3 regions of the Enterobacter kobei genome follow, and region 2 is predicted to be linked to each of the others. Evidence: predicted binding sites of a transcription regulator. Region 2 holds the regulator's gene; each other region holds the start of a gene.
The links. The regulator Fur, encoded in region 2, represses iron uptake genes when iron is present. The targets are predictions, from matches to a motif close to ATAATAATGAGAACNACTATCAA.
Positions count from the first base shown of each region.

Region 1 (7,248 bases), 2.1 Mb from region 2:
CCAGGAGCCGATCACCCGGGATGCGATCGCCTCATCCATCGGGCCGGGTGACATCGCTTTCATCTCGGCCAGTTTCTTGCCCATGTTATCCAGCGCCTGTTGGGCGGAGGACAAATCGGGCGTGCCGCCAGCGGCTTTGACTTCCATTGCGCGGCTCAGGCGGGTCACGAAGCGGAAATACTGATCGTTGCCCTGGCTCAGTACCGTCATCTGTTTCACCAGATGGCGATCAACTTCATTGCCCTCTGAAACGCGTGACAAAGACCAGGTGCTGTACAGCCCAACGCCCGCCCACATTAAACAAAAGATCCCGAGAATCGTCAGCATGACGAAGCGGATCGTGAAATTACGTAGCATATTCATAAGATTTCCTTGCCGTGAGGGTGAATTCGCCCAGAGGCGAGTACTTCTCTCTTTATCGGCAGGCAGCGCGGAAATTATAACCTTTTGTGATTATTTTTAATTAGCGCGGCTTCACAGGTCGCACAGCCATGGTTAATTATTACCTTTCAATATGAAGGGGTTAAACCCTGTCATCGCTTCTGTGAACAATTTATGATTTGATAAACGCAGAATAAAAACGCTGTTTCGAAAATTCATTAAATAAGAAAGGAGACATCATGTCCTGGCACCCTTCCCCTGACCGCTACGAGAACATGCAGTACCGCTATTGTGGAAAGAGCGGCCTGCGTCTGCCCGCGCTGTCGCTGGGTTTATGGCATAGCTTCGGCCACGTCCAGCCTCTCGATGCCCAGCGCGCACTGCTACGTAAAGCCTTCGATCTCGGCATTACCCATTTCGATCTTGCAAACAACTACGGCCCACCGGCAGGGAGCGCAGAGGAGAACTTTGGCCGCCTGCTGCGAGAGGACTTTGCCGCGTACCGCGACGAGCTCATCATCTCCACTAAAGCTGGTTACGACATGTGGCCGGGGCCGTACGGTTCAGGCGGTTCACGCAAATACCTGCTCGCCAGCCTCGATCAAAGCCTGAAACGCATGGGGGTCGAGTACGTTGATATTTTCTACTCCCACCGCGTGGATGAAAATACGCCGATGGAAGAGACGGCCTCAGCGCTAGCCCACGCCGTGCAGAGCGGCAAAGCGCTGTACGTCGGGATCTCGTCCTACTCAACGGAGCGCACTCAAAAAATGGCCGGGTTACTGCGCGAGTGGAAGATCCCGCTGCTCATCCACCAGCCGTCCTATAACCTGCTTAACCGCTGGGTCGATAAGACCGGATTGCTGGATGCGCTGGAAGCAAACGGTACGGGGTGCATCGCCTTTACCCCGCTGGCGCAGGGTCTGCTGACCGGGAAATACCTGAACGGCATTCCGGAAGGTTCTCGCATGCAGCGAGAAGGGCATAAGGTGCGCGGGCTGACAGAGAAGATGCTGACCGACGCCAACCTGAGCAGTCTTCGTCTGCTCAATGAGATGGCACAGGCGCGTGGCCAGACCATGGCGCAAATGGCGTTGAGCTGGTTACTGAAAGATGCGCGCGTAACGTCAGTGCTGATTGGTGCCAGCCGTCCGGAACAGCTTGAGGAGAACGTCCGGGCGCTGGATAACCTGCGCTTTACAGAGGACGAACTCACGCGGATTGACCAGCATGTTGCGGATGGGGAGTTGAATCTGTGGCAGGCGTCGTCGGATAAATAGTGCAGATTGATGCCCTCTCCCCTCTGGGGAGAGGGATATGCACTTTACTTCTTACTGATCTTATCCAGATACCCCATCACAAACGCCGACAGCACAAACGTCAGGTGGATAATCACGTACCACATCAGTTTATTATCCGGGACATTCTTCGCGTCCATAAACACGCGCAACAGGTGGATAGAGGAGATCGCCACAATCGACGCTGCCACTTTATTCTTCAGCGACGAGGCATCCATTTTGCCCAGCCAGTTGAGCTTCTCCTTGCGCTCGTCGATATCAAGCTGGGAGACAAAATTCTCGTAGCCGGAAAACATCACCATCACCAGCAATCCCCCCACCAGGGTCATATCCACCAGCGACAGCAGAACCAGAATCAGGTCCGCTTCAGCAATGGAAAAAATGTTCGGCAGAACATGCAGGATTTCCTGAAAAAACTTAATCGTCAGCGCGATAAGTGCCAGCGAAAGGCCAAAATAGACGGGAGCCAGTATCCAGCGGGAGGCGTACATGGCATTTTCAAAGAAGCGTTCCATAAAGTCCTGTTTGCAAAAGAAACCAGCGCCCAGTATATCTCAACGGCACTGGCTATTTGCAAGAACTCAACTGTTCATGACTTAGACGTTGTCCGGATTAACCTCCGGACGCGCATACTCCGGCCAGACCAGCACCACAAGTTCGGGGTAGGCTTCCAGACTGAACTCACGAAAACACTGGCGAAGGTTTAATACGTCCAGGTCTGAATACGAGACCTTCTCTCCGTTAAGACAGCGCTTTTTGATATTGTCGTAATATTTATAAACCGCTGAATTCAGGTCGCTGCAACGACGCTGCGCCTCAAACAGACCGGGCGTGTCATTAATTTCGGACATTTTCATACGCTTAATTGTCGCGTGTAAAAAGTCGATATATTCGTGATTTACCCGCCAGTACCAGACAGGCGTAACAGAGTTCATCAAAACAGAGAAATGGTCTTCACCTTCCTCTTTTGTCATCAGTTCAGGCTGTGGAGGTTCACTGGTGTCTTTCGACACTTTCGTTTTATTGAACTCCTGCATCAATAAAAGCACACCAGCGGTCAGTAATAGTAATGTGATGACCGTAAAAAAGATGCTGTTCATGGGTTGGCTCCATTTTTTTTGATTTTAAAATTGCCTCATGATATTGTCAACGAATCTCACGCCTTTACCAACCCCACCCTGTTGAAAATAAAGGAAATTAAAAAATGCTGCCCGACTATCTCGTCCCGGCTAAGTACCACATTACGCCTGTGGAACAGCAACCGACGGAAGAAGAAAAAAAGGCCAGTTTCACTCAGGGGAAAAGAAAGCTCTCCGATTTCGAGCCTGATATATTAATTGGTGTTTCCCGCACTGGCAAATCCCGTAATATGTTGCTGGAGGAGCACGATCGCCATATAAAAGACCGCTTATTTCGCGCTATAAAAATTGAGGCCTTCGTCCACCTGCTGAATGACCTCCAGGCTGAAGGCGAAATAGATGCCCAGAAACTAAGTCAAATAATGGCTGAAAAAACAAAAGAAATAAATGAAGCGGGCAATGAAATTTGGCTTAATCTAATTACGCGTGAAAAAAACAACCCTATTTTTTATACCCTTGGGGAAGATTAACGTGAAAGAAGTTAAAGACAACGACGTTTATTTGACTTTAGATGATAAAAAAAGTGATGAATTTATCTTAAAGCAAAATCTCGACGCCCTGAGAAACACAAAAAATATCGAGATGACGCGTATTACGCAAGACCTGGTATCGATTCCGGCGACGCTGGTGCGGCTGAAATGGCAGAATCGCCGCGAGATTTACCCGCTACAGGTCAAAGAAGAGATTTACGGTGCGGTGATAAATAGCCTCATCGAGCAGCAACCCGAGCTGAAAGAGAAGCTGCTGGGCCGGCTCGAGGCCAACTATCAGTATCTGCTTGCCAGAGAAGTCGCCACCCTGCGCCTGACGCGCAAGCTGTCAGCCGGTGAGTACCGTACCTCAAACGTCACCTGCGTTGCGCTCGACGAAGACACGCTGGCAACCTCCTCTGCCGCGCAGACGGATAATAAAAACGCATAAACCGACAGACATAAAAAAAGCCGGCTTTCGCCAGCTTCTTTACTATTTTTTGGCCGCTTTCTCTTCGCCGACCAGTCCAATCTTCAGATAACCCGCCTGATGCAGCGTGTCCATCACCTTCATCATGGTTTCGTAGTCGACGGTTTTGTCCGCACGGAAGAAGACGGTGGTGTCTTTCTTGCCGCCGGTTAGCTGATCCAGCGCCGGAATAACCGAAGCATCCGTTACCGGTTCGTTACCCAGGAACATCGATTTATCCGCTTTCACCGAAAGATAGATGGGCTTTTCCGGACGCGGCTGCGGCTGGCTGGACGAGGCCGGCAGATTCACCTTCACGTCCACCGTCGCCAGCGGCGCAGCGACCATAAAGATAATCAGCAGAACCAGCATGACGTCGATAAACGGCGTCACGTTGATCTCATGCATTTCACCGTTATCGTCCAGATTTTCGTTTAGACGCATCGCCATAATATCAACCTACGCGCAGTTTAGACGCCGCATGCACCGGTTTCACGGCGCTGGCATTCAGGTCGAGATCGCGGCTTTGCAGCAGCAGAACCTGAGCGGCAACGTCACCGAGCGTGGCTTTGTAGCTGCCAATCATACGCGCGAAAATGTTATAGATAACGACTGCCGGAATCGCCGCGACCAGACCAATCGCCGTCGCCAGCAGCGCTTCTGCGATACCGGGCGCAACAACCGCCAGGTTGGTGGTTTGAGTCTGAGCGATACCGATAAAGCTGTTCATGATGCCCCAGACCGTACCGAAAAGACCGACGAACGGCGAAATTGCGCCAATGGTAGCCAGATAACCATTACCACGTCCCATGTGTCGGCCAACGGCCGCAACGCGACGCTCCAGACGGAAACCGGTACGCTCTTTAATGCCTTCGTTATCTTCACTGCCAGCGGAGAGTTCCAGCTCGTTCTGCGCTTCGTTCACTAACAGGGTGGTCAGGCTTTTTGCGTGGAAGGATGAGGTTATATCAGACGCCTGATCCAGAGAGCGGGCTTCTGCCAACTGCTGCTGTTCCCGCTTGAGGCGACGCTTCTGCGAAAGCAGCTCGGCGCTTTTGCTGAAGAAGATAGCCCAGGTGACAACGGACGCCAGAATCAGGCCGATCATCACAATCTTAACCACGATGTCAGCATGTTGATACATGCCCCAAACGGAGAGATCCGTCTGCATCAAATTATTACCCACTCTGTATCTCCAGGACGCAAATCACAAAATCTGAACGTAATAATATCAAAACGTCGTCGAATTGATAGTAGTTCTCATTAGTATTTGCATGGTGCCGTAATTTTCGCTCACTTTCCTTGCGCTTACGCAGTAAAAATTTCTTATGCGGTTTTTTGCTAATATTTTCTGCTTATTCGATAAGCATGCGGGTGAAGTTTTTCACAATCGTGGTAGTCTGGACGTCCAGACGTATAAAAACAGGGTTAGCGAACATGACTAAGAAGCATCTTGATACCACGCTGGTACAGGCCGGACGCAGCAAAAAATATACGCAGGGTTCGGTTAACAGCGTGATTCAACGCGCCTCCTCCCTGGTGTTTGACACCGTTGAGGAGAAAAAAATCGCCACGCGTAACCGCGCAAAAGGCGGGCTGTTTTATGGCCGTCGCGGCACGCTAACCCATTTTTCTCTGCAGGAAGCGATGTGCGAGCTGGAAGGCGGTGCGGGCTGCGCGCTGTTCCCGTGCGGTGCGGCTGCGGTCGCCAATACCATTCTGGCGTTTGTGGAACAGGGCGACCATATCCTGATGACCAACACCGCCTATGAACCCAGCCAGGACTTCTGCACCAAAATACTCAGTAAACTCGGCGTCACTACCGGGTGGTTCGATCCGCTGATTGGCGCAGGCATTGCCGAACTTATTCAGCCAAACACGCGCATCGTGTTCCTGGAGTCTCCCGGTTCAATCACCATGGAAGTGCACGACGTACCGGCTATCGTGAAGGCCGTGCGCAGCAAAGCGCCGGAGGCGATCATCATGATCGACAACACCTGGGCGGCGGGCGTGTTGTTTAAAGCGCTGGAATTCGACATTGATATCTCGATTCAGGCGGCGACGAAATACCTGATTGGCCATTCAGACGGGATGATTGGCACAGCAGTATCTAACGCGCGCTGCTGGGATCAGCTGCGTGAAAATGCCTACCTGATGGGCCAGATGGTCGATGCAGATACAGCCTACATGACCAGCCGCGGTATCCGCACGCTGGGGGTTCGCCTGCGTCAACACCATGAAAGCAGCCTGAAAGTGGCAGAGTGGCTGGCTCAGCATCCACAGGTTGAGCGCGTTAATCATCCTGCGCTTGCGGGCAGTAAAGGCCATGAATTCTGGCAACGTGACTTTACGGGCAGCAGCGGGTTGTTCTCGTTTGTGCTTAAAAAACGGCTAGATAATGACGAACTGGCAAACTATCTGGATCACTTTACCCTCTTCAGCATGGCCTACTCCTGGGGCGGTTTTGAGTCCCTGATCCTGCCTAATCAGCCGGAGCAAATCGCGGCTCTGCGCCCTGGCGGCGAAGTGGACTTCAGCGGCACCCTGATTCGCCTGCACATCGGTTTAGAAAATGTGGACGATTTAATTGCGGATTTATCAGCAGGGTTTGAACGTATCGTGTAGAGTGCTCGCTGAAAATGTACTCCCCGGACGCTTTTCTTAACACTGCAAGCAGAAAAGTCTGCATGAGTTGCGCCTGCGATCAATCCCGGCAGGTATAATTGGGAGTACAATAGCGTTATCTCTGCTGTTCCACAGGAAAGTCCATGGCTGTTATTCAAGATATTATCGCGGCGCTCTGGCAACATGATTTTGCCGCACTGGCGGATCCGCACGTTATAGGCGTCGTCTATTTCGTGATGTTCGCAACGCTGTTTCTGGAAAATGGATTACTGCCAGCCTCGTTTTTACCCGGTGACAGTTTGCTTTTGCTTGCCGGGGCATTGATCGGTAAAGGCGTTATGGACTTTACGCCAACGATGGTTATCCTCACCTCTGCCGCGAGCCTGGGCTGCTGGCTGAGCTATCTGCAGGGCCGCTGGCTGGGGAATACGCGCGTCGTAAAAGGCTGGCTGGCGCAGTTACCGCATAAATATCATCAGCGGGCGACCTGTATGTTTGACCGACACGGCCTGCTGGCGCTGCTGGCCGGACGTTTTCTGGCTTTTATTCGCACCCTGCTGCCCACCATGGCGGGTATTTCCGGCCTGTCGAACCGCCGTTTTCAGTTCTTCAACTGGCTGAGCGGCCTGCTGTGGGTGGGGGTCGTGACCACGTTAGGCTACGCGCTGAATATGATCCCCTTTGTGAAACACCATGAAGATCAGGTGATGACATTCCTGATGGTGCTGCCGATTTTCCTGCTGGTAGCCGGGCTGGTGGGAACCATTGCGGTGGTGATTAAGAAAAAGTACTGCAGCGCATAAACAAAAGCCGGGTGGCGGCTACGCCTTACCCGGCCTACGTTTCTCGTCAGGCGCCCTGCATCG
Region 1 covers NZ_CP017181.1:4,037,543-4,044,790, forward strand. The annotation lists gene BFV64_RS19500 (methyl-accepting chemotaxis protein) at 1-363, opposite strand, end outside; gene BFV64_RS19505 (aldo/keto reductase) at 621-1,661, shown strand; gene BFV64_RS19510 (TIGR00645 family protein) at 1,706-2,194, opposite strand; gene BFV64_RS19515 (ESA_00282 family adhesion-associated protein) at 2,276-2,779, opposite strand; gene BFV64_RS19520 (hypothetical protein) at 2,884-3,288, shown strand; gene BFV64_RS19525 (hypothetical protein) at 3,290-3,739, shown strand; gene exbD (TonB system transport protein ExbD) at 3,782-4,207, opposite strand; gene exbB (tol-pal system-associated acyl-CoA thioesterase) at 4,212-4,943, opposite strand; gene metC (cystathionine beta-lyase) at 5,195-6,382, shown strand; gene yghB (DedA family general envelope maintenance protein YghB) at 6,526-7,185, shown strand; gene BFV64_RS19550 (AraC family transcriptional regulator) at 7,232-7,248, opposite strand, start outside.
Region 1: the regulator Fur is predicted to act here: its motif matches at 5,005-5,027, upstream of exbB (tol-pal system-associated acyl-CoA thioesterase).

Region 2 (7,248 bases):
CGTGACCAAGCAGGATAACACCATTGAAATGGCGTCGCTGGAGTCCTGCATTCGTGAAGACCTCAACGAAAATGCCCCGCGCGCGATGGCGGTTATCGACCCGGTAAAACTGGTTATCGAAAACTATCCTCAGGGTGCGAGTGAGCTGGTTGCCATGCCTAACCATCCGAACAAACCGGAAATGGGAAGCCGTGACGTACCGTTCAGCGGTGAAATCTGGATCGACCGCGCTGACTTCCGTGAAGAAGCCAACAAGCAGTACAAGCGTCTGGTGCTGGGTAAAGAAGTCCGTCTGCGTAACGCCTACGTGATCAAAGCCGAGCGCGTAGAGAAAGATGCAGAAGGGAATATCACCACCATCTTCTGTTCATACGATGCCGAAACGCTGAGCAAAGATCCTGCCGATGGTCGCAAGGTGAAAGGCGTTATCCACTGGGTAAGCGCTTCTCACGCGCTGCCGGTAGAAATCCGTCTGTACGATCGTCTTTTCAGCGTGCCTAACCCGGGTGCGGCGGAAGACTTCCTGGCGACGATCAACCCGGAATCTCTGGTGATCAAACAGGGTTATGCTGAGCCATCGCTGAAAACAGCTGAAGCAGGTAAAGCGTTCCAGTTCGAGCGTGAAGGTTACTTCTGCCTGGACAGCCGTTACAGCACTGCGGAAAAACCGGTATTTAACCGTACCGTCGGTCTGCGTGACACCTGGACCAAGATCGGCGAATAATAACGCCGCTCTGGTCAATGAGAAACAAACGCCGCTTATTGCGGCGTTTTTTTTATTAATGATCATATCGTTAAAGTGGCGTTGTAAAAATGTCCGCCGTTATTTTTGGTCAATGTGGTGCTACTTATTTTTTTTAAAAAAGTTTGTCTGTTTTTGAAAATGGCAAATTTCGCAAAATACGCGATTTCTAATGTTCTAATACCCTGAAATACGCTGCTATACCCCCGCCAAATCACGCTTCCGGCCAAATGTTACAAAGCACTACCAATTATGTGCACTTCGTCATAATCCTGACTTTTGCCTGATGAAAAGCATTGATAATTCGCGTCGCGAAAAATAACCTAAAGACGGTAGTTAATTCGAGGGTATTTATAACTACCCCTGACCGCCTGGTCTTTTTTATTTTCGCCGTTTTAGGCGCTTTAATTCGTCAAAGAGGAATAATCTATGCGTACGTTCAGTGGCAAACGTAGTGCGCTGGCGCTGGCTATTGCCGGTGTGACAGCAATGTCTGGCCTGGTTGTTACACCTGAGGCGAAAGCTGCGGGTTTCATCGACGATTCTACCCTCACGGGCGGCATCTATTACTGGCAGCGTGAACGTGACCGTAAAGACGTCGCCGAAGACAAATATAAAACCAACCTTTCTCACTCCACATGGAACGCCAACCTGGACTTCCAGTCAGGCTATGCCGCAGATATGTTCGGCCTGGATATCGCTGCATTCACCGCGATTGAAATGGCGGAAAACGGCGACAGCGGCCACCCTAACGAAATTGCCTTCTCCTCCAGCAACAAAGCTTACGATGAAGACTGGTCCGGTGATAAGAGCGGTATCAGCCTGTACAAGGCCGCAGCGAAATTTAAATACGGCCCGGTCTGGGCGCGTGGAGGGTATATTCAGCCAACCGGCCAGACGCTGTTAGCACCACACTGGAGCTTCATGCCAGGTACCTATCAGGGTGCAGAAGCCGGGGCGAACTTTGACTATGGTGATGCGGGTGCGTTGAGCTTCTCCTATATGTGGACCAACGAGTATAAGGCTCCATGGCACATTGAAATGGACAAGTTCTACCAGAACGATAAGAAAACCAAAGTCGATTATCTCCACTCGCTGGGCGCGAAATACGACTTTAAAAACGATCTGGTACTGGAAGCCGCATTTGGTCAGGCGGAAGGCTATATCGATCAGTATTTTGCTAAAGCCAGCTACAAATTTGATATCGCAGGAAGTCCACTGAGCACCAGCTACCAGTTCTATGGTACGCGTGACAAGGTCAGCGATGGCGGCGTCAACGACATTTATGACGGCACCGCGTGGCTGCAGGCGCTGACTTTCGGCTATAAAGTGGGCCAGGTTGATTTACGCCTGGAAGGGACATGGGTGAAGGCGGAAGGGCAGCAGGGCTACTTCCTGCAACGTATGACGCCAACTTACGCGTCATCTAACGGTCGTCTGGATATCTGGTGGGATAACCGCTCAGACTTCAACGCCAATGGTGAAAAAGCGGTCTTCTTCGGCGCAATGTATGATCTGAAAAACTGGAACCTGCCGGGTTGGGCAGTGGGCGCTTCTTACGCTTACGCCTGGGACGCAAAACCTGGCGACATGGCCACACCGGATGCGTACTACGATCCAAACTATCGCCTGAAAGAGTCCTCCTACAGCCTGGATGCTATCTATACCCTGCAGGATGGGCGCGCGAAGGGCACGATGTTCAAACTGCACTTCACTCAGTATGACAACCACTCCGATATCCCGAGCTATGCGGGCGGTTACGGCAACATCTTCCAGGATGAACGTGACGTGAAATTCATGGTTATTGCCCCATTCACCATCTTCTGATGAACCTTCCGGCGGGTTAAGGCCCGCCGGACCGGAGACTGCATATGATGAAAAAAATCGTAATTGTCGCGATGCTTGCATCGGGGCTGGTGGCCTGCGCTCAGCCTCAGGCACCGAAGGAAGATTCCAGGCTGAAGGAGGCTTACAGCGCCTGTATTAATACCGCACAAGGCTCGCCGGAGAAAATTGAAGCCTGTCAGAGCGTACTGAATGTGCTGAAGAAAGAGAAGGCGCATGAGCAATTCGCGACGCAGGAGAATATTCGTGTGATGGATTATCAGGCCTGTATCCAGGCGCGTAAAACGGGTAACGATCAGGAAGTCGCGAAGCGTTGCGATAAGATCTGGAACGAGATACGCAATAACAATAATTAAGTTGCTTTACGCCCGGTGGCGCTGCGCTTACCGGGCCTACAAAGGCGTCATAGTCCGTAGGCCCAGGCGCAGCGCCACCGGGCTTTTTAAGGCAAAAAAAAGCCAGCCTTACGGCTGGCTCAGAGTATGAACGTGACTTATTTTGCGTCGTGCGCGTGTTCATTTTCGCGGCAATCACCTTCAGCGCAGTGACCATACAGGTACAGGCTGTGGTTGGTCAGGCGGATGCCATGACGAGCGGCGATTTCACGCTGACGCGATTCGATGGAATCATCGCTGAATTCAATGACCTTGCCGCAATCGAGGCAGATCAGGTGATCGTGGTGATGCTGCTGGGTCAGTTCGAATACAGATTTACCGCCTTCGAAATTATGACGGGTAACAATGCCCGCGTCATCAAACTGGTTCAGCACGCGATAAACGGTGGCCAGACCAATCTCTTCACCCATGTCGATAAGACGTTTATAGAGGTCTTCCGCACTGACATGGTGGTTGTCTGGACCCTGAAGCACTTCGAGGATTTTTAACCGAGGAAGCGTTACTTTCAGGCCAGCCTTCTTTAATGCGGTATTGTTGTCAGTCATGCGGAATCTGTCCTGTTGCTAAACGATTCACTTCTGAAAGAAGTGACAGAAAATGCACCTTGGATATTGCGTCTCATTATAGAACTGCCACGGCTAAATGAAAACTGCAAGTCTCAGGCAAAGTATGCTTATAAAAATGGGGTATCACCGACAAACTTGTGAAATGAAAACCACATTTTACCAGGGAAACATTGTACAGGTCTGAGCGAAAAAGTTAAAAGTTTGTAGCAATTAATTTAATCGGTTTTACCTGGAAAACGGGCGCAACCGCCGTTGCGCCGCGAAAATCAGGCGTTGAGAATATCGTCCAGGTGCAGTTCTTCACGGATCTGCTTAACCCACTTCTCTACGCGCTCAGCGGTCAGCTCAGGCTGACGGTCTTCGTCGATGGCCAGACCCACGAAGTGATCGTCATCGGCAAGACCTTTGGAGGCTTCAAAGTGGTAACCGGCAGTGGGCCAGTGACCGACAATAACGGCGCCGTTCGGCTCAATGATGTCGCGGATGGTGCCCAGTGCGTCGCAGAAGTACTCGGCATAGTCTTCCTGATCGCCACAGCCAAACAGGGCAACCAGCTTGCCGTTGAAGTCCACCTCTTCCAGCGTTGGGAAGAAATCATCCCAGTCGCACTGTGCTTCACCGTAGTACCAGGTTGGAATACCCAGCAGCAGAATGTCGTAGCCCTCGAGATCTTCTTTGCTGCTCTTGGCGATGTCATGCACATCAGCAACGTCTTTACCGAGCTGTTTCTGAATGTTTTTTGCGATATTTTCGGTATTGCCGGTATCACTGCCGAAGAAAATGCCGATGATTGCCATGAGTAAAATAACCTCTTGAAACTTAATGGTATGGTGGCGCAATTCGGCCACGGATAAGGGCAATAATAGCAGAACAGGCAACCCTGCGGAAACCGCTATCGCGCAGGACTGCACTCTGTGCTACATGAAAAGGGTAAAAAAGGGGTTTTTCAGACTTATGCCTGGCTGCGCAATGTCTCAAGCTGGGCGATCAGCATCTCTTCAATGAGCTCGCTGCGGCTGATATTACGCGCTTCCGCCAGCTCGTTAAGCGCATCGACTGCGTCAGCATTGAGCTTCAATTCGACACGCTTAAGCCCACGATTTTTATCGCGTTTAAGCTGGTTGCGTTTATTAATACGCAGCTGTTCGTCGCGCGAAAGCGGATTCGTTTTCGGTCGTCCCGGTCGACGCTCATTCGCGAACAGATCTAGTGTCGTACGGTCCGTTTGTTCTTTGGCCATGATTCAGAGACTTCGGGGGAAACAAGCCGCCCTGCTAATGCCCGGGCGATAAGCGCGCCATCATACATCAGCAAAAACGGCACGCCAACGACTGGAAGCCCGTCGTCTTCCAGTCGCTCTCTTTTTAATCAATTTGCCGTATCAGTGAGATAGCGACGAATGGCGCGCAGGACTGCATCAGGTTTTTCCGCATGTACCCAATGCCCGGCACCGGCAATTACATGGGCGCGCGCCTGCGGGAATTGTGCCAGCAGCGTGTCGCGGTAAGCATCAGTAACGTAAGGCGAGTTACCGCCACGAATGAAGAGGGTAGGATGCGGCCAGGCGGGGACGGCCTCCCAGCCCACGATGTTATTATACTGGTCCCACAGCACCGGGACGTTAAAACGCCATTGCCCCTCAACAAACGATTTCAGCAGGAATTGCACTACGCCTTCTTCATCAAGATGCTCACGCATCACGGCTGCTGCCTGCTGACGGGTGGAAACGCCGGCCTCCGTCACCGCATTAATTGCCGCGAAGATCTCATCGTGACGGCGAACGTCGTAATCCACTGGGGCGACATCAATCACCACCAGCCCGGAAATTCGCTCAGGTGCCAATGCTGTGAGCGCCATAACCGCTTTACCACCCATCGAATGCCCGATGAGGGTCACTTTCTGCAGGTTGTGGGCGTCGAGCGTATCCAGGAGATCCTGCGCCATTGCCGCGTAGGTCATCTCGTCTGCGCGCCCGGAAAGTCCGTGGTTGCGCATATCGACCTGTAAAATATCGTGATCGGTAACCAGATCGCGCGCCAGCACGCCCAGGTTATCCAGGCTGCCAAAAAGTCCATGAACCAGTACGATGGGAGAATTATTGTTCGGCGATTGTGCAGTTTGCGCTCGGGTATTCAATTTCATGGCAAAGTTCTTTTTTTACGTTTGTCAGGTTAGGGTATCATGTTGACCATTCTGCCGCCCGGCCGCAAGGTTCCAGTTTAATCTGACTTTTGCCGCCAACCTGGTTTGACGCTATCCGCTGTTGGGATTTGACCTTATAATCCCAATGACTTGTATTCAGATAAGATATCGCACTGGATTAAGATGAAAACAATCGAAGTTGATGACGAACTCTATCAGTATATTGCCAGCCAAACGCGGCATATCGGGGAGAGCGCGTCCGACATTTTACGGCGCATGCTTAAAATTTCCGCCGCTTCACAGCCTGCTACCCCAGTCACCAAAGATGTCGTGTCTCAGCCGAGCGTTGTTGCACAAGCAAAGCCTGCCGTGACGCCGGTAAAAGATAAAGTACGCGCGATGCGCGAGCTGCTGCTGTCCGACGAGTATGCGGAGCAGAAAAAGGCGGTTAACCGCTTTATGCTGGTGCTGTCTACACTTTACTCCCTGGATAACAAAGCGTTTGCTGAAGCGACCGAGTCGCTGCACGGTCGTACTCGCGTCTATTTCGCGGGTGACGAGCAAACGCTGCTGCAAAATGGCAACCAAACCAAACCTAAACATGTCCCTGGCACCCCATACTGGGTGATCACCAATACCAATACGGGCCGCAAGTGCAGCATGATTGAACACATCATGCAGTCCATGCAGTTCCCGGCGGAATTGATTGAAAAGGTTTGCGGTACAATTTAACCCTTGCATCAGAAGGACCCGGTAATGGCAAATCACAGCCGTGCAGGCCAACCTGCACAACAAAGCGATTTGATTAACGTCGCTCAGCTGACCGCGCAGTATTACGTGCTGAAACCGGTCGTGGGCAACGCAGAACACGCAGTGAAGTTTGGTACATCTGGTCACCGCGGTAGCGCGGCACGCCATAGCTTTAACGAACCGCACATTCTGGCCATTGCTCAGGCCATTGCGGAAGAGCGCGCTAAAAACGGCGTTACCGGTCCGTGCTACGTGGGGAAAGATACCCATGCGCTGTCTGAACCGGCGTTCATCTCTGTGCTGGAAGTGCTGGCGGCAAACGGCGTCGACGTGATTGTGCAGGAGAATAACGGCTTCACGCCAACGCCGGCGGTGTCTAACGCTATCCTGGTGCACAACAAAAAAGGTGGCGCGCTGGCTGACGGGATTGTTATCACTCCATCCCACAACCCGCCGGAAGACGGGGGCATTAAATACAACCCGCCTAACGGTGGCCCGGCAGATACTAACGTCACCAAAGTGGTAGAAGACCGCGCAAACGCGCTGTTGGCTGACGGTCTGAAAGGCGTGAAACGCATCTCTCTGGATGCGGCAATGGCGTCCGGTCACGTAAAAGAGCAGGATCTGGTTCAGCCGTTCGTGGAGGGACTGGCGGATATCGTCGACATGGCGGCGATTCAGAAAGCAGGCCTGAAGCTGGGCGTGGACCCGCTGGGCGGTTCCGGTATCGAGTACTGGAAACGTATTGCCGAGCATTACAAGCTGGATCTGACCATCGTGAACGATCACGTCGATCAGACCTTCCGCT
Region 2 covers NZ_CP017181.1:1,292,421-1,299,668, forward strand. The annotation lists gene glnS (glutamine--tRNA ligase) at 1-724, shown strand, start outside; gene chiP (chitoporin ChiP) at 1,172-2,569, shown strand; gene chiQ (ChiQ/YbfN family lipoprotein) at 2,617-2,943, shown strand; gene fur (ferric iron uptake transcriptional regulator) at 3,081-3,527, opposite strand; gene fldA (flavodoxin FldA) at 3,815-4,345, opposite strand; gene ybfE (LexA regulated protein) at 4,501-4,788, opposite strand; gene ybfF (esterase) at 4,917-5,690, opposite strand; gene seqA (replication initiation negative regulator SeqA) at 5,874-6,422, shown strand; gene pgm (phosphoglucomutase (alpha-D-glucose-1,6-bisphosphate-dependent)) at 6,447-7,248, shown strand, end outside.

Region 3 (7,248 bases), 1.7 Mb from region 2:
GTCTGAAATGTTCGGATATGCAACTCAGCTGCGTTCTCTGACCAAAGGTCGTGCATCATACACCATGGAATTCCTGAAGTATGATGATGCGCCTAACAACGTTGCTCAGGCCGTTATTGAAGCCCGTGGTAAGTAATCCACAGGATTAAAACCTAAGTCCCGTGCTCTCTCCGAAGGGGAGAGCACTATAGTAAGGAATATAGCCGTGTCTAAAGAAAAATTTGAACGTACAAAACCGCACGTTAACGTTGGTACTATCGGCCACGTTGACCATGGTAAAACTACCCTGACTGCTGCAATCACTACCGTTCTGGCTAAAACCTACGGCGGTGCTGCTCGTGCATTCGACCAGATCGATAACGCACCAGAAGAAAAAGCTCGTGGTATCACCATCAACACTTCTCACGTTGAATATGACACCCCGACTCGCCACTACGCACACGTAGACTGCCCAGGCCACGCCGACTATGTTAAAAACATGATCACCGGTGCTGCGCAGATGGACGGCGCGATCCTGGTTGTTGCTGCGACTGACGGCCCAATGCCTCAGACTCGTGAGCACATCCTGCTGGGTCGTCAGGTAGGCGTTCCTTACATCATCGTGTTCCTGAACAAGTGCGACATGGTTGATGACGAAGAACTGCTGGAACTGGTAGAGATGGAAGTTCGTGAACTGCTGTCTCAGTACGATTTCCCAGGCGACGACACCCCAATCGTTCGTGGTTCCGCGCTGAAAGCGCTGGAAGGCGAAGCAGAGTGGGAAGAGAAAATCATCGAACTGGCTGGCTTCCTGGATTCTTACATCCCAGAACCAGAGCGTGCGATTGACAAGCCATTCCTGCTGCCAATCGAAGACGTATTCTCCATCTCCGGTCGTGGTACCGTTGTTACCGGTCGTGTAGAGCGCGGTATCATCAAAGTTGGTGAAGAAGTTGAAATCGTTGGTATCAAAGAGACTGCGAAGTCTACCTGTACTGGCGTTGAAATGTTCCGCAAACTGCTGGACGAAGGCCGTGCTGGTGAGAACGTTGGTGTTCTGCTGCGTGGTATCAAACGTGAAGAAATCGAACGTGGTCAGGTTCTGGCGAAGCCAGGCTCAATCAAGCCACACACCAAGTTCGAATCTGAAGTGTACATCCTGTCCAAAGACGAAGGCGGCCGTCATACTCCGTTCTTCAAAGGCTACCGTCCACAGTTCTACTTCCGTACAACTGACGTGACCGGTACCATCGAACTGCCAGAAGGCGTTGAGATGGTAATGCCAGGCGACAACATCAAGATGGTTGTGACTCTGATCCACCCAATCGCGATGGACGACGGTCTGCGTTTCGCAATCCGTGAAGGCGGCCGTACCGTTGGCGCGGGCGTTGTTGCTAAAGTTCTGGGCTAATTAATTATCCCCGAATTAAAAAAGGACGCTTCGGCGTCCTTTTTTGTTTTGTGCTGCTCAGGTGTTGTCACAAACTTTCGCATTTTTTGCCTGCACCCGCCCCGTATTCTGGCGTTTGTGCTATTGTAATCATAACCATTCTCACTTACACTTTGCGCATAATTTGAACGGGAGTCTCTATGTACGTTTGTTTATGTAATGGTGTAAGCGACAAAAAAATACGTCAGGCCGTTCGCCAGTTTCAGCCACAGTCATTTCAGCAGCTTCGCAAATTTGTTCCGGTTGGAAATCAATGCGGTAAATGTGTACGTGCTGCACGTGAAATCATGCAGGACGAGTTGATGCAGATCCCGGAATACAAAGAGATCGCGTAAGCGCCCATCTTTTTTTTGACATCCCCGTAGCCCGATCTACGCTTCAATGAGTGGAAGCGGAGGGACTATATAATGAAAGGTGATGTTAAAATCATAAGTTATCTCAATAAATTATTGGGAAATGAGCTTGTCGCAATCAACCAGTACTTTCTTCACGCGAGAATGTTCAAAAACTGGGGACTTAAACGTCTGAACGACGTTGAGTACCATGAATCTATAGATGAGATGAAACACGCCGATAAATATATCGAGCGCATTTTATTCCTTGAAGGTATTCCAAACCTGCAGGATCTCGGCAAGCTGGGCATCGGTGAAGATGTCGAGGAGATGCTACGTTCCGACCTCAGGCTGGAACTTGAAGGTGCCAAAGATCTCCGTGAAGCCATTGCCTATGCCGACAGCGTTTTTGATTATGTCAGCCGTGACATGATGATTGAGATCCTTGCCGATGAAGAAGGCCATATAGACTGGCTGGAAACCGAGTTGGATTTGATCGATAAGCTGGGTATTCAAAACTATCTGCAGGCGCAAATCCGCGAAGAAAAAGAGTAGTTGATACAGGAAGGAAACCCTCCTTCCTGCCTCCTCACAGCGTTGCCCAGCAGAAACAGCCCCAGCCGCTCAGTGCCAGTGCCGGACCGAAAGGTATCGGGTCACCGAAATGCCCTTTTTTTTACCCACAGCAGAAGCCCGTAAAAGATCCCAGCGATTGACGCTACGTAAAGGATCACGGGTACCTCTCGCCAGCCGCACCAGGCGCCCACTGCCGCAAGCATCTTGAAATCCCCGTAACCGATCCCTTCTTTGTGACAGATTAAGCGGACCAGCCAGTAGAGCAGCCACAGAATTAAATAGCCGGCAGCGGCACCCACAATGGCGTCCTGGGAGGAAACAGGGCCAAAAAAGGCATTAAACAACAGGCCAACCCACAGTAACGGTAGCGTGAGCTTGTCGGGTAAAAGGTAATGCTGCAGATCGATCACGCTGAGTGCGAGTACAAACCAAAAGAACAGAAAAAGCGCCAGTGACATTATCATTGATGCTGGATGGAGGGCATAGCAAATGACGGCCATCATCGCACAAAGCCCTTCCAGCAAGGGATAGCGTGTTGAAACAGGCTGGCCGCAGTGGCGACATTTCCCTTTGAGAAGCATCCAGCCGAGCAGGGGAACCGTGTCGTACCAGAACAGTGGGGTTTGACACTGGCAGCACCGGGAGCCAGAGAACGTAAACTCTGACGTTGAACCCGCCTCGCCTGTCGAAGACGGTCGTAAAATCTCGGCAGGCAAACGCCAGGTGAGTATACCCATTGCGGTTCCTGACAGCAGGCCAATGATGAGAAACAGAGTAACCAGTGAGCTATCCATTTTATTTCACTCCGAGCGTCAGGCGCGTCAGGATTATAGTGTCCGTACCCTGTTCACTGGCGTGGAATTCAAGTTCCGCAATCCGCAGACCGTAGTCTCCCTGTAGCACTGCCAGCCAGTTCATAAAAGCGTCCATCCTGAGAGCGTCGGCCGATACAGTCAGTTCTCCGCTATCGGTGCGCTGGAGTTTTGCGGCAGTGCCCAGCATGTGCAAACTGCTTTTAACCTGATTCTCCAGGGAGCCTGATGGTCTCTTTTCCGGAAGAAGAGCTGCAGCCGAAACCTGTTTCTGCAACCACTGCAGATCGCGTTGCACCTTAGCATAGCGGGATTGCATGGTGTCCGTAGCCTGCTTCAGGGGCTGGTAGAGCCCAAACCAGAAAAGAATGCTGACACCGCAGACAAGCAGTGCGAGTAGCAGCCGCTGTTCACGCGGATCTTTTTGGTGAAACCATTCCTGAGCGCGTTTAATCATTTCGAATCGTCCATAATCCCTGTTCATGTTTATCGACTTTGAGTGAGTAGCCAGCCAGTTTTTGATTTAAAAACGCCTGGATCTGTTGCTCATCGCGGGTAGAAATAAAAAGACGTAAATCATTACGTGCCGGGTTATAACTCAACCCTTCCAGCGCCAGTTCCGGGAAAGCGGACAGATGAGCCTGAAGCTGTTGTAAGAGCAAATAGGGGGCAGGCGATCGTTGCTGTAGCTGCCTGGGTAAATAGGTACGCAGATTACGGGTATGCCTGTTTTCTGGAATATAACGTTGCCATTGCTGCGTCAGTGTGTGGCTCAGCTGTTTTTCATACTCCCGAAGTTGCAAATACACGACAGCCTGAGCCAGACACGCACTCACGGCTAACAGGAAAATGCTGCAAAGCGCCATGCGTTTGATATTGGTGTTCCAGAAAGAGCGCGGGGCTGGCGGGCGCATTTTCCCGTGCAAAAGGTTAGCGGGTGGTTCCTGTGTATAGAGTGTCAAACTATGACATGCGGGACGCGTTTCCTTCGCGGAAAGGCCAGCTGGCAGTGGACCGTAGCTGACGACCTCTTGCGGGGGATAATGCGCTAGCAGCTGTGCCAGCCAGGGTTCTGTCAGATGGGCAACACTGTTCTCATGCGTTCTGAGCAACCATCCACCGCTGTCTGATAATACCGTCCAGCCGCTTTCACAGGCTGGCAAGCGAAGGGCGTCAATCGTCGCATGCGTGACGTTAAAACCAGCCCCGGCAAAGAGACGAAGCTGGGACATAAGCCAGTCGGCGTCAACGCCAATGACGGAAACTCGCGTTCCCTCCCGAGAGAGTAGCGTCCAGTGCAGCGAGGGCATGCCTTCGTCCAGTGTTTCATCCGCAAGCCACTGAAGTTTTTGATCGGTCAGTTCGTAATTTTCGTCTGGGATGACGATTATTCTGCTCGTTGCCTTTTGGGCCGGAATAACGAGATGAGTGCATCCTGATGCCGGGCGTGCGGCAATCTCCGGCAACTGTTCTGTTGTCAGACTCTGAACCTGGCTGTAGCCACATCCATCATATTCCACCCATTCAAGGACGTTCGGCGTCGATCCAGAAAGGCGGATAAGCAGTTTCGTCGCAGGGACGTTAACTGCTTTATTGTTCGCTACTGCCATCCGTAAGCTGGCGTAAATAGAGTTTGAGTGTTTTAGTTTTTTCGTCATAAATGAAAAATGTGCGCATACCAAAGGTAAGGTCACCCTCATGAACCGTGGATGTGGTCAAAAAATAACTGCTGCTGGTTGTAATCTGTTTTTTAAGCGAATCCACCAGCGGTTTTGCTGCGCTGAAATCCTGTTGGGCCTGGTAAAGAAAATCCTCTACCTTTTCCCAGCCATTTACAGGACGTTTTTTCAGGAGCATTTTTGCATCTGACAAGCTGATATTGTTGAGGAAGAGGGCTGCCAGAAGCGGCGCTTGCTGCTCAGTAAGGGTATTGATATTAATGGCGAGGTCACTGCTGAATCGGGTGCAGATAAAAGGGGCGAGTTTTTGATAAAGCGCGTCAGTCATCCCTTTAATTTTGCGCACTTCTGTGGGTAAAAAGAGCACCTGACCGGCGGTCAGGTAGCCTGGCTGACTATGTTGATAGTATTCGTCTTCTGCACCTTTAACGCGCGTTGAGTCGTTATCATCGATGTAGTCTGCGATGGATTGTGCGATCTCTTCTGCCCGGTATTTTTCAACGGCGAGCTTCTCCAGTAGGGCATAAAACACGCTGATTTCATACGGTGGCGTCGCCAGTGGTTCTTCCGGCGTATTCTTCAGTGCGTTCAGGTTGTAGCAATGGTGCAGATCGTTTATCTGCCAGCTGACGTCGGTGTCGTCGCCAGGACTCTCCGAGTGGGTGAGTACGTCTCGAGGCTTCTCCTGAAAACGTGCCATAGATTGTGCTTCAGCGTAGAGCAGAGCGTATTTCCCCTGCAGGCTATCATTGATGCGCCGGGTGCGCTGGAGCTGAACCTGAAAACTTATCGTCATCTCTGCTGCCAGCGCAGCCATCAGCGCCAGAATCATTAAAACGATCAGCAATGCAGAACCTTTTTGCGTGTTCATTGCGTCGCTCCTGCAGGTTGGCTGGCGGCTTTTTTTTCCGGAAACCAGCCGGGCAGGACAACGTGTCGGGTTATTTCCGCTTTACCGTCACGCTCCAGCGTTATCGTGGCTGTCGTTGACACGCTCTTTTCATCCGCTGGCGTCATTGTTGCAGAAAAATGGGAGACATGATCCAGCAGTGGCTGTGGTGCCACGTCCTTTTCACTGTCGGATGAGTAGCGTACTGCACGGAATAATGTGTCGTTTTCGATATACCAGTGGACGGTCGTTAAAACGAACGTTGCCCCAAAAGGCATTGCGGGATCCCGGGTTTGTGTTGTGAAAATTACGCTCTCTTTTTCACACAAGAAGGGGAGCGGTGTTTGCCGGTTTTTCCGCGGGACATACTGCATTAAATCATTTTCAAGCATGAGCACGGTGTGCTGGATGGCCTCAAAATCATCGCCAGTCTTCTTGGCTCGCTGGTACTGTTCGGTTGCCTGGGAGAACACCTGAGAGGCCAGAAAGCTGAGCGTTGAGAAAATGACGATCGCCAGCATCACTTCCAGAAGCGTAAAGCCGTTGGGGACTTTACTCATGCTTCGCCTCCGTTTTCTTACTATCTGAAGACCAGGCATACAGGCTGAGGGTTCGGCCATCAGACGTTATCACCCTGGCCTCTTTCTGAAGCAAAGGAGACGAACTTTTTTTCCCTTCAACCAGTTGCCAGGAGAAGGTCTCATTTAATTGAGAAGAGGCTCCCTCTTTGGCGGCGAGTTGTCCGTAAGTCGAGGTCACGAGTACGTTGTCTGCAACCCAAAGCGCTAGCGTTTCCTGTTTTAACGTTTCCAGTGCTGAAAGCTGCCATTGCATACTGTTGAGGAGTGCAATAATGGCGGTCGCAAAAATAGCCATTGCCAGCAAGACTTCAAGCAGCAGCATTCCGCTTTGTTGTTTCATTGCGGTTCCTTAAAGCGAATGACCTCAAGCGGCAGCGCGCCGTGTGAGTGCAGAATGGCGATTTTTTCGCCATCTTTAGCGTTGAAAACCACTGAAAAGGGAGTGACTTGTCCATCGGGCAGGATGACGATTTGCGGCTTGGCCTCCTCCGACGACGGTGTCACGTCAGGCCTGGCCGGTGCGTCCCAATCGCCGCGTAACGGCAAATTGTCATTGTTTGCTATTTCCTGCCACTGCCATTCACCGGTGCGATCCTTTTTCGGTGCATAGAAAAGCCAGCCGTCAGTAGTGAGCTGAAGGCCGACAGTATGTTTTTCCAGTAGCGCCACGTCTGACATGTATTTTGCTGTCTGTCTGAGGACATCGATCTGCCGCAGTAGCTTTCCGGTAGCGCTCAGCCTGTCACTTTGCATAGCGACAACGCCGGCTGCCGCCAGGGCGATGATGACCATAACCAGCATCACCTCCAGCAGTGTGAATCCTTTCTGATGGGCCATTTTTAGCGTGACTTTTTATCGTTATCCCAGTTGTGGATATCATCCTCGGTGCCGGTTTCAGCATCAGGACCTGTGGACATGATATCGATCGCGCCATGCTCACCCGGGCTAAT
Region 3 covers NZ_CP017181.1:4,438,826-4,446,073, reverse strand. The annotation lists gene fusA (elongation factor G) at 1-136, shown strand, start outside; gene tuf (elongation factor Tu) at 206-1,390, shown strand; gene bfd (bacterioferritin-associated ferredoxin) at 1,570-1,764, shown strand; gene bfr (bacterioferritin) at 1,837-2,316, shown strand; gene BFV64_RS24760 (prepilin peptidase) at 2,418-3,131, opposite strand; gene gspM (type II secretion system protein M) at 3,133-3,606, opposite strand; gene gspL (type II secretion system protein GspL) at 3,599-4,807, opposite strand; gene gspK (type II secretion system minor pseudopilin GspK) at 4,740-5,699, opposite strand; gene BFV64_RS21595 (PulJ/GspJ family protein) at 5,696-6,277, opposite strand; gene gspI (type II secretion system minor pseudopilin GspI) at 6,270-6,638, opposite strand; gene gspH (type II secretion system minor pseudopilin GspH) at 6,635-7,135, opposite strand; gene gspG (type II secretion system major pseudopilin GspG) at 7,138-7,248, opposite strand, start outside.
Region 3: the regulator Fur is predicted to act here: its motif matches at 1,513-1,535, upstream of bfd (bacterioferritin-associated ferredoxin).